3 regions of the Streptomyces sp. NPDC026515 genome follow, and region 3 is predicted to be linked to each of the others. Evidence: riboswitches for the same ligand, from Rfam matches in the RefSeq annotation. Region 3 holds a riboswitch; each other region holds the start of a gene.
The links. Region 3 has a riboswitch for S-adenosylmethionine ahead of thrC (threonine synthase). Riboswitches for the same ligand answer to the same signal wherever they lie in the genome.
Positions count from the first base shown of each region.

Region 1: linked by a shared signal. The riboswitch ahead of ACZ4O3_RS17375 (aminotransferase class V-fold PLP-dependent enzyme) and the one ahead of thrC (threonine synthase) in region 3 are both predicted to bind S-adenosylmethionine.
Region 2: linked by a shared signal. The riboswitch ahead of ACZ4O3_RS10415 (amino acid ABC transporter permease) and the one ahead of thrC (threonine synthase) in region 3 are both predicted to bind S-adenosylmethionine.

Region 1 is NZ_JBVHQD010000007.1:429,281-431,539, forward strand. It holds gene ACZ4O3_RS17375 (aminotransferase class V-fold PLP-dependent enzyme) at 1-843, opposite strand, end outside; SAM riboswitch class IV at 986-1,102, opposite strand; gene trpD (anthranilate phosphoribosyltransferase) at 1,202-2,259, opposite strand, start outside.
Region 2 is NZ_JBVHQD010000004.1:425,335-427,593, forward strand. It holds gene ACZ4O3_RS10410 (glutathione S-transferase C-terminal domain-containing protein) at 1-410, shown strand, start outside; SAM riboswitch class IV at 488-599, shown strand; gene ACZ4O3_RS10415 (amino acid ABC transporter permease) at 1,002-1,982, shown strand; gene ACZ4O3_RS10420 (amino acid ABC transporter ATP-binding protein) at 1,979-2,259, shown strand, end outside.
Region 3 is NZ_JBVHQD010000006.1:446,960-449,218, reverse strand. It holds gene ACZ4O3_RS15170 (glucosyl-3-phosphoglycerate synthase) at 1-709, opposite strand, end outside; SAM riboswitch class I at 867-1,029, shown strand; gene thrC (threonine synthase) at 1,048-2,259, shown strand, end outside.

The sequences.
Region 1 (2,259 bases), on a different contig from region 3:
GTCGTGCCACTCCACGGCCACTCCCCCGTCCTCGCGCCGGGTGACCTTGCGGCTGGCGCCGCCGCCCGCGAGGTACGGCTCGGCCGCCCGCAGCCAGTCGGCACGGCCGGCCAGGACGCCGGAGCCGAAGGGGGCGTACAGCTTGTGGCCGGAGAAGGCGATCCAGTCGACGTCCAGCTCCCGGACGCTCACCGGGTGGTGCGGGGCCAGCTGGGCGGCGTCCAGGACGATCCGGGCGCCCTGCGCGTGCGCGGCGGCGGCCAGCTCGCGGACCGGCCACAGCTCGCCGGTGACGTTGGAGGCGCCGGTGACGCAGACCAGGGCCGGGCCGCGGCCCCCGTCGGCGGCCTCCGGACGGGCGGCGAGAGCCTTCTCCAGGGTCTCGACGGCCTGGCGCGGGGTGCGCGGGGCGTCGAGGTAGCTGACCCGGGCGTCCTGCCAGGGCAGCAGGCTCGCGTGGTGCTCGGTCTCGAAGACGAAGACCTGGCAGCCGGCGGGGAGGGCGCGGGCCAGAAGGTTCAGGGAGTCCGTGGTCGAGCGGGTGAAGACCAGCTGGTCGTCGGGGCGGCAGCCGAGGAACTCGGCGACGGTCCGGCGGGCGTTCTCGAAGAGGTCCGTGGAGAGCTGGGAGAGGTAGCCGGCGCCGCGGTGGACGCTGCCGTAGTAGGGCGCGTACGCCGCCACGTCGTCCCAGACCCGCTGGAGCGCGGGGGCGCTGGCCGCGTAGTCGAGGGCGGCGTAGCCGACCTCGCCACCGGTGACGAGCGGGACGGTGACATCCCGCCCCAGAACGGGCAGAGGGGCACAGACCGACTGGGCGGAGACAGCGGTGGAGACGGACATGGCGAACTCCCGTGAGAGGAAAGAAGAAAGTGAAGAAGGGTGCGCGGAAGGGGGGCTCGACGCCCTAGCGCATTCGCTTGCTCACGGGAGACTCCCTCGATGACCAGGATCCCTGGGTCGTGCTCATGAACAGAGCGTGAGGGATCCGCGCTTGCCGCAGACCTCGCTGCCTACGGCCTGGTCTTCACCCGGGGCACCCCGCCACGGACGGAGGGTTGCCGGACAGTCGGCCGGGGCCTTGTGACTGTCACTCATGACCTGTGGGGAAACGTAGATGAGGTGATCGCCGGCGCGCAACCTGTGTCCGGATGACGGACGGGCCGGAGCGCCGGCGCCACCTTCTCCTTCCGCCGGGCGCCTACCGGTTGGTCGCCGCCGCCCAGCGCTCCAGCACCCGTTTGGCCGCGCCCGAGTCGATCGACTCCGCCGCCTCGTCCATGCCGGCGCGGATCTGCTCGGCGAGTGTCCCGGTACCCGGGTCCAGGGCGACCAGTGCCGCCGCCGAGTTGAGCAGGACCGCGTCCCGCACCGGGCCCCCCTCGCCGTCGAGGAGCCTGCGCGCGACCTCCGCGTTGTACGACGGGTCGCCGCCGCGCAACGCCTCCACCGGGACCAGCTCGATGCCGACGTCCCGCGGGTCGAAGGTCTCCTCGGTGACCTTCCCGTCGCGGACGATCCAGACGTGGGACGTGGCGGTGGTGGTCAGTTCGTCGAGGCCGTCGTCGCCGCGGAAGACCAGGGAGGAGTTGCCGCGCTCGGCGAAGACGCCCGCGACGACCGGTGCCATGCGCGGGTCCGCGACGCCGACCGCCTGGGACCGCACCTGCGCGGGGTTGGTCAGCGGGCCGAGGATGTTGAACACCGTGCGGATGCCCAGCTGGCCGCGGGCGGCGCCTGCGTGGCGCAGCGCCGGGTGGAACTTGACGGCGAAGCAGAAGGTGATGCCGGCCTCCTCGGCGACCTCGGCGACGCGTCGCGGGGTCAGGTCGAGGTTGACGCCGAGCTTCTCCAGCACGTCCGAGGCGCCGGACGCGGAGGACGCGGCCCGGTTGCCGTGCTTGACGACCTTCGCCCCGGTGCCGGCCACCACCAGCGCCGACATGGTCGAGATGTTCACCGTCTTGGCGCCGTCGCCGCCGGTGCCGACGATGTCGACCGTGCGGCCCGGTACCTCGATGACATTGGCGTGCGCGTACATCGTGCGGACCAGGCCGTTGATCTCGTCGACCGTCTCGCCCTTCGCCCGCAGGGCGACGACGAAGCCGGCGATCTGGGCGTCGGTCGCCTGGCCGCGCATGATCTGGTCCATCGCCCAGGCCGTCGCGTCCGCGCTCTGGTCCTGGCCGTACAGCAGCGCGTTCAGCACCCCGGGCCAGGAACGGCCCGCCGCGGTGTCGCCTCCAGCGGGGGTCACAG
Region 2 (2,259 bases), on a different contig from region 3:
AGCAGGCGGCACAGCATGCCGGCCGGGAGGGCGGCGACCCGCAGGCGCTGGAGGTGCTGCTCGCCGCCCTGGACGGGCTGGAACGCCGGCTGGCCGGTGCCGAGTTCCTCGTCGGCGGACGACTCACGGCCGCGGACGTCGAGTTGTGGGTGACCCTGGTCCAACTCGACACCGTGCACCGCAACCACCTGGACGCCGCCGCCGTGCACGCCATCGCCGGCCATCCGGTCCTGTGGGCCTACGCCCGCCGGCTGGCCGCCCGCCCGGCCTTCGGCGCCCACCTCGACCTCGACGGCATCGCCCGCCGCCACCACGGCCGTTGCCAAGGCCTGGAAGCCGCCGGCGCGGCAGTCCAGATCCTGGACTGGGCCGGCCACGCGGCGGAGGCTCCCGGCGCGCCGCGCAGGTGAGAGGGGCCCGAGCTGTTTCGCCAGTCGGACAGGCGTTGACATTCGTTCGGGCAACTGCCTTACTTGCGGCACAGAACGGTCAAGAGCGTCAGCATCGAGCCCTGGCTTGCTGACCGGCAACCCTCGCATCGCGGTGGGGTGCCCCAGGTGACGACCGGACCGGATGACGACGTTCGGTAAGCGCGAGGCCCCCAGGGGCCGCCACGACAGCGACAGGTGACGGGACATGTACGCAGCCTCCAGGTCGGCCGAAGGCCGCGCCCAGGGCTGCGTACAGCCGTATCCGAGCCCGCTGGTCGCCGACCGCGCCGTCGATCTGCTCCGTGTCAACAGCGCCCTGTGTAGCGCGTGTACCGCACCGGGCCGCGCCCGCTGTCGGGTCTGACCAGGCCTTTCCGCCTCACCCGCAGCAGGTCTCGCGCAGCCTCGCGTCCCCGCGTCCTCGACGAAGCACCGGCCGCCCCGGTGCGAAGCCGTCCGCCCCATCCCGTGTCCCGCGCGCCCCCGCGTACCCGTGCCGTGTCCTGACGCGGCGCGGTGCAGCGGCCCCGGCCGTGTGATCCGGGGTGTCCGACTCCGCCGGAGCCCGTCATGAGTGAACCCCCAGGCGCCCTGTCCGTGGCCGAGGCGCCACCATCCACCGACATACCGTCAAAACCCCCGCGGAATCAGCGGGTTCGGCCACTGCGCCGGCCCGGACGGTGGCTCGCCACCGCCGTCGTCCTGGTACTCGTCGCGCAGTTCGCCCACGGACTGGCCACCAACCCCTTCTACCAGTGGGATCGCTTCCGTTACTGGTTCCTGCGCCCCACCGTCCTCGACGGGCTCGTCGTCACCCTCGAAGTCGCCGCGCTCAGCGCCGTACTGGGCCTGCTCGGCGGGGTCGTGCTGGCGCTGGCCCGGCTCTCCGGCAGCCCCGTGCTGCGGGCGGTGAGCTGGACCTACACCTGGCTGTTCCGCTCGGTGCCGCTGATCGTCCTGCTGATCTTCCTCTACAACTTCTCCGCCCTCTACCAGACGCTGAGCCTGGGCGTTCCCTTCGGCCCTTCCTTCGTCTCCTTCGACGAGTCCGAGCTCGCCACCGACATGGCCATCGCCGTGATCGGCCTCAGCCTCAACGAGGCCGCCTACGCGGCCGAGGTGGTGCGCGGCGGCATCCTCTCCGTCGACCAGGGCCAGCACGAGGCGGCCGCCGCCCTCGGCCTGCCCAAGGGCTACCAGTTCACCCGGATCGTCTTCCCGCAGGCCCTGCGCTCCATCGTCCCGAACTACGTCAACCAGCTCATCGGCCTGATCAAGAGCACGTCCCTGGTGTTCTACGTCTCGCTGCTCGACCTCTTCGGCTCGGTGCAGTCCATGGGCAGCACCTACCCCGGCGACATCGTGCCGCTGCTGCTCGTCGCCACCGTCTGGTACCTGATCCTGACCAGCGCCGTCTCCGTCGTCCAGTACTACGTCGAGCGGTACTTCGCCCGCGGCGCCACCCGCACCCTGCCGCCGACCCCCCTGCACAGACTCCGCACCGGCCTGGCCGGCCTGCGGGAACGGATACGCCGGGAGGCCGCCGTATGACCACCGCACCGGACACGGCACCGGAGGCCGCCCCGGCCGCCCTGGAGATCCACGACGTCCACAAGTCGTACGGCGCCCACCGCGTCCTCGACGGCATCGACCTGACCGTCCGCCCCGGCGAGGTCACCGTCGTCCTCGGTCCGTCCGGCTCCGGCAAGTCCACGCTGCTGCGCGTCGTCAACCACCTGGAGAAGCCCGAGACCGGCTACGTCAGCGTCGGCGGCGAGCTGATCGGGGTCAAGCGCCACGGCGACGGTCTCAAGGAGCTGAGCGAACG
Region 3 (2,259 bases):
CCTGGGCGAGGGCGTCCAGGCCGACCAGGTGCAGGGCGTCGATCAGCATGCCGAGCTCCACGCCGTAGCCGACCGGGAAGGGGAGCTGTTCGAGGAGCGAGCGGCGGGCCGCGTACTCGCCGCCGAGCGGCTGGACGAATCCGGCCAGCTGCGGCCAGTGCATGTTCAGCAGCGGACGGGCCATCAGCTCGGTCACCCGGCCGCCCTGCCCGGCCGAACCGGCGAGCGGGCGGTCGTACATCGCCTTGACCAGGTCCACGTCCGGGTCGGTCAGCAGCGGGCCGACGATCCCGGTGACGAAGTCGGAGGAGAACTCGCGCAGGTCGGCGTCGACGAAGCAGACGATGTCCCCGGTGGTGACCAGGAGGGAGCGCCAGAGCACCTCGCCCTTGCCGGGGACGGCGGGGATGCGCGGCAGGATCGTGTCGCGGTGCTCGACCCGGGCGCCGGCCGCCGCGGCCACCGCCGCCGTCCGGTCGGAGGAACCGGAGTCGACGACCACGATCTCGTCGACGAGCGGCGCCTGCCGCATCAGGTCGTGGCGGATGATCGCGACGATGTCGCCGACGGTCTCCTCCTCGTTGAGCGCCGGCAGCACGACGGAGACGGACTGCCCGCTGCGCTGCTTGGCGGCGAGTATCCGGTGCAGCGGACGGTCGTTCACGGACCAGGAGCGGGTGGCCAGCCAGCGCTCGACTTCTTCCAGCACAGTCAGCGGCTCCTCACTGTCACGATCACACTGCGAGGTGTGATCCATCTCGCGGTTCGGACGGCTCTCTCAACTGTCCTGGCCTTCGGTTACAGTCTTGAACAACGCCGGTGACCATCGCATGTCCTGGGGTCACCCGACGTTGACAACTGCATACCGCTCATCCAGAGGGGCAGAGGGATACGGCCCGATGAAGCCCCGGCAACCCTCCAGTCGGTTACTCGTGGATCGCCGCTCACTGTCGATCACCCGCGAGGCTCCCGGCTAGGGAAGGTGCCAAATCCGTCTCACGGCGAGATGCGTCGTGAGGAAGATGAGGAGAAAGGGCCTCGCCTCACATGGCTGCGCAGACTGTTGCACCCACCACCGACTCCACCGCCGCTTCTGGTTCCGCGCCCGTCGACCTCGGTCCCGCCACTGCGCTGAGCTGCCGCGAATGCGGCCACCGCGTGCCGCTCGGCCCGGTGTTCGCCTGCGAGGAGTGCTTCGGCCCGCTCGAGATCGCCTACGACTTCTCGGCCTACGACACCGAGGAACTGCGGAAGCGGATCGAAGCGGGTCCCGCCAACATCTGGCGCTACGCGCCGCTGCTGCCCGTCCCCGCGGACGTGGCCACCAAGCCGAACATCAATCCGGGCTGGACCAAGCTCGTCCAGGCCGACAACCTGGCGAAGGAACTGGGCGTCACCGGCGGCCTGTACGTCAAGGACGACTCCGGCAACCCGACGCACTCCTTCAAGGACCGGGTCGTCGCCCAGGCCGTCGAGGCCGCGCGCGCCTTCGGCTACACCACGCTCTCCTGCTCCTCCACCGGCAACCTGGCCGGCGCGGTCGGTGCCGCCGCCGCCCGGGCCGGCTTCCGCTCCTGCGTGTTCATCCCGCACGACCTGGAGCAGGGCAAGATCGTCATGGCCGCGGTCTACGGCGGCGAACTCGTCGGCATCGAGGGCAACTACGACGACGTGAACCGTTTCTGCTCCGAACTGATCGGCGACTCGGCCGGCGAGGGCTGGGGCTTCGTCAACGTCAACCTGCGGCCGTACTACGCGGAGGGGTCCAAGACCCTGGCGTACGAGATCTGCGAGCAGCTCGGCTGGCGGATCCCGGACCAGCTGGTCATTCCGATCGCCTCCGGCTCGCAGCTCACGAAGATCGACAAGGGTCTGCAGGAGCTGATCAGGCTCGGGCTCGTGGAGGACAGGCCGTACAAGATCTTCGGCGCGCAGGCCGAGGGGTGCTCGCCGGTGTCGGTGGCCTACAAGGCGGGTCACGACGTGGTCCGGCCGCAGAAGCCGAACACGATCGCCAAGTCCCTCGCCATCGGCAACCCCGCCGACGGTCCGTACGTCCTCGACATCGCGCGCCGCACCGGCGGCGCGGTGGAGGACGTCACCGACGAAGAGGTCGTCGACGCGATCAAGCTGCTCGCGCGGACCGAGGGAATCTTCGCGGAGACCGCCGGCGGTGTGACGGTCGGAGTCACCAGGAAGCTCATCGAGAACGGGCTGATCGATCCGGCGAAGTCGGTCGTTGTACTCAACACGGGTGAT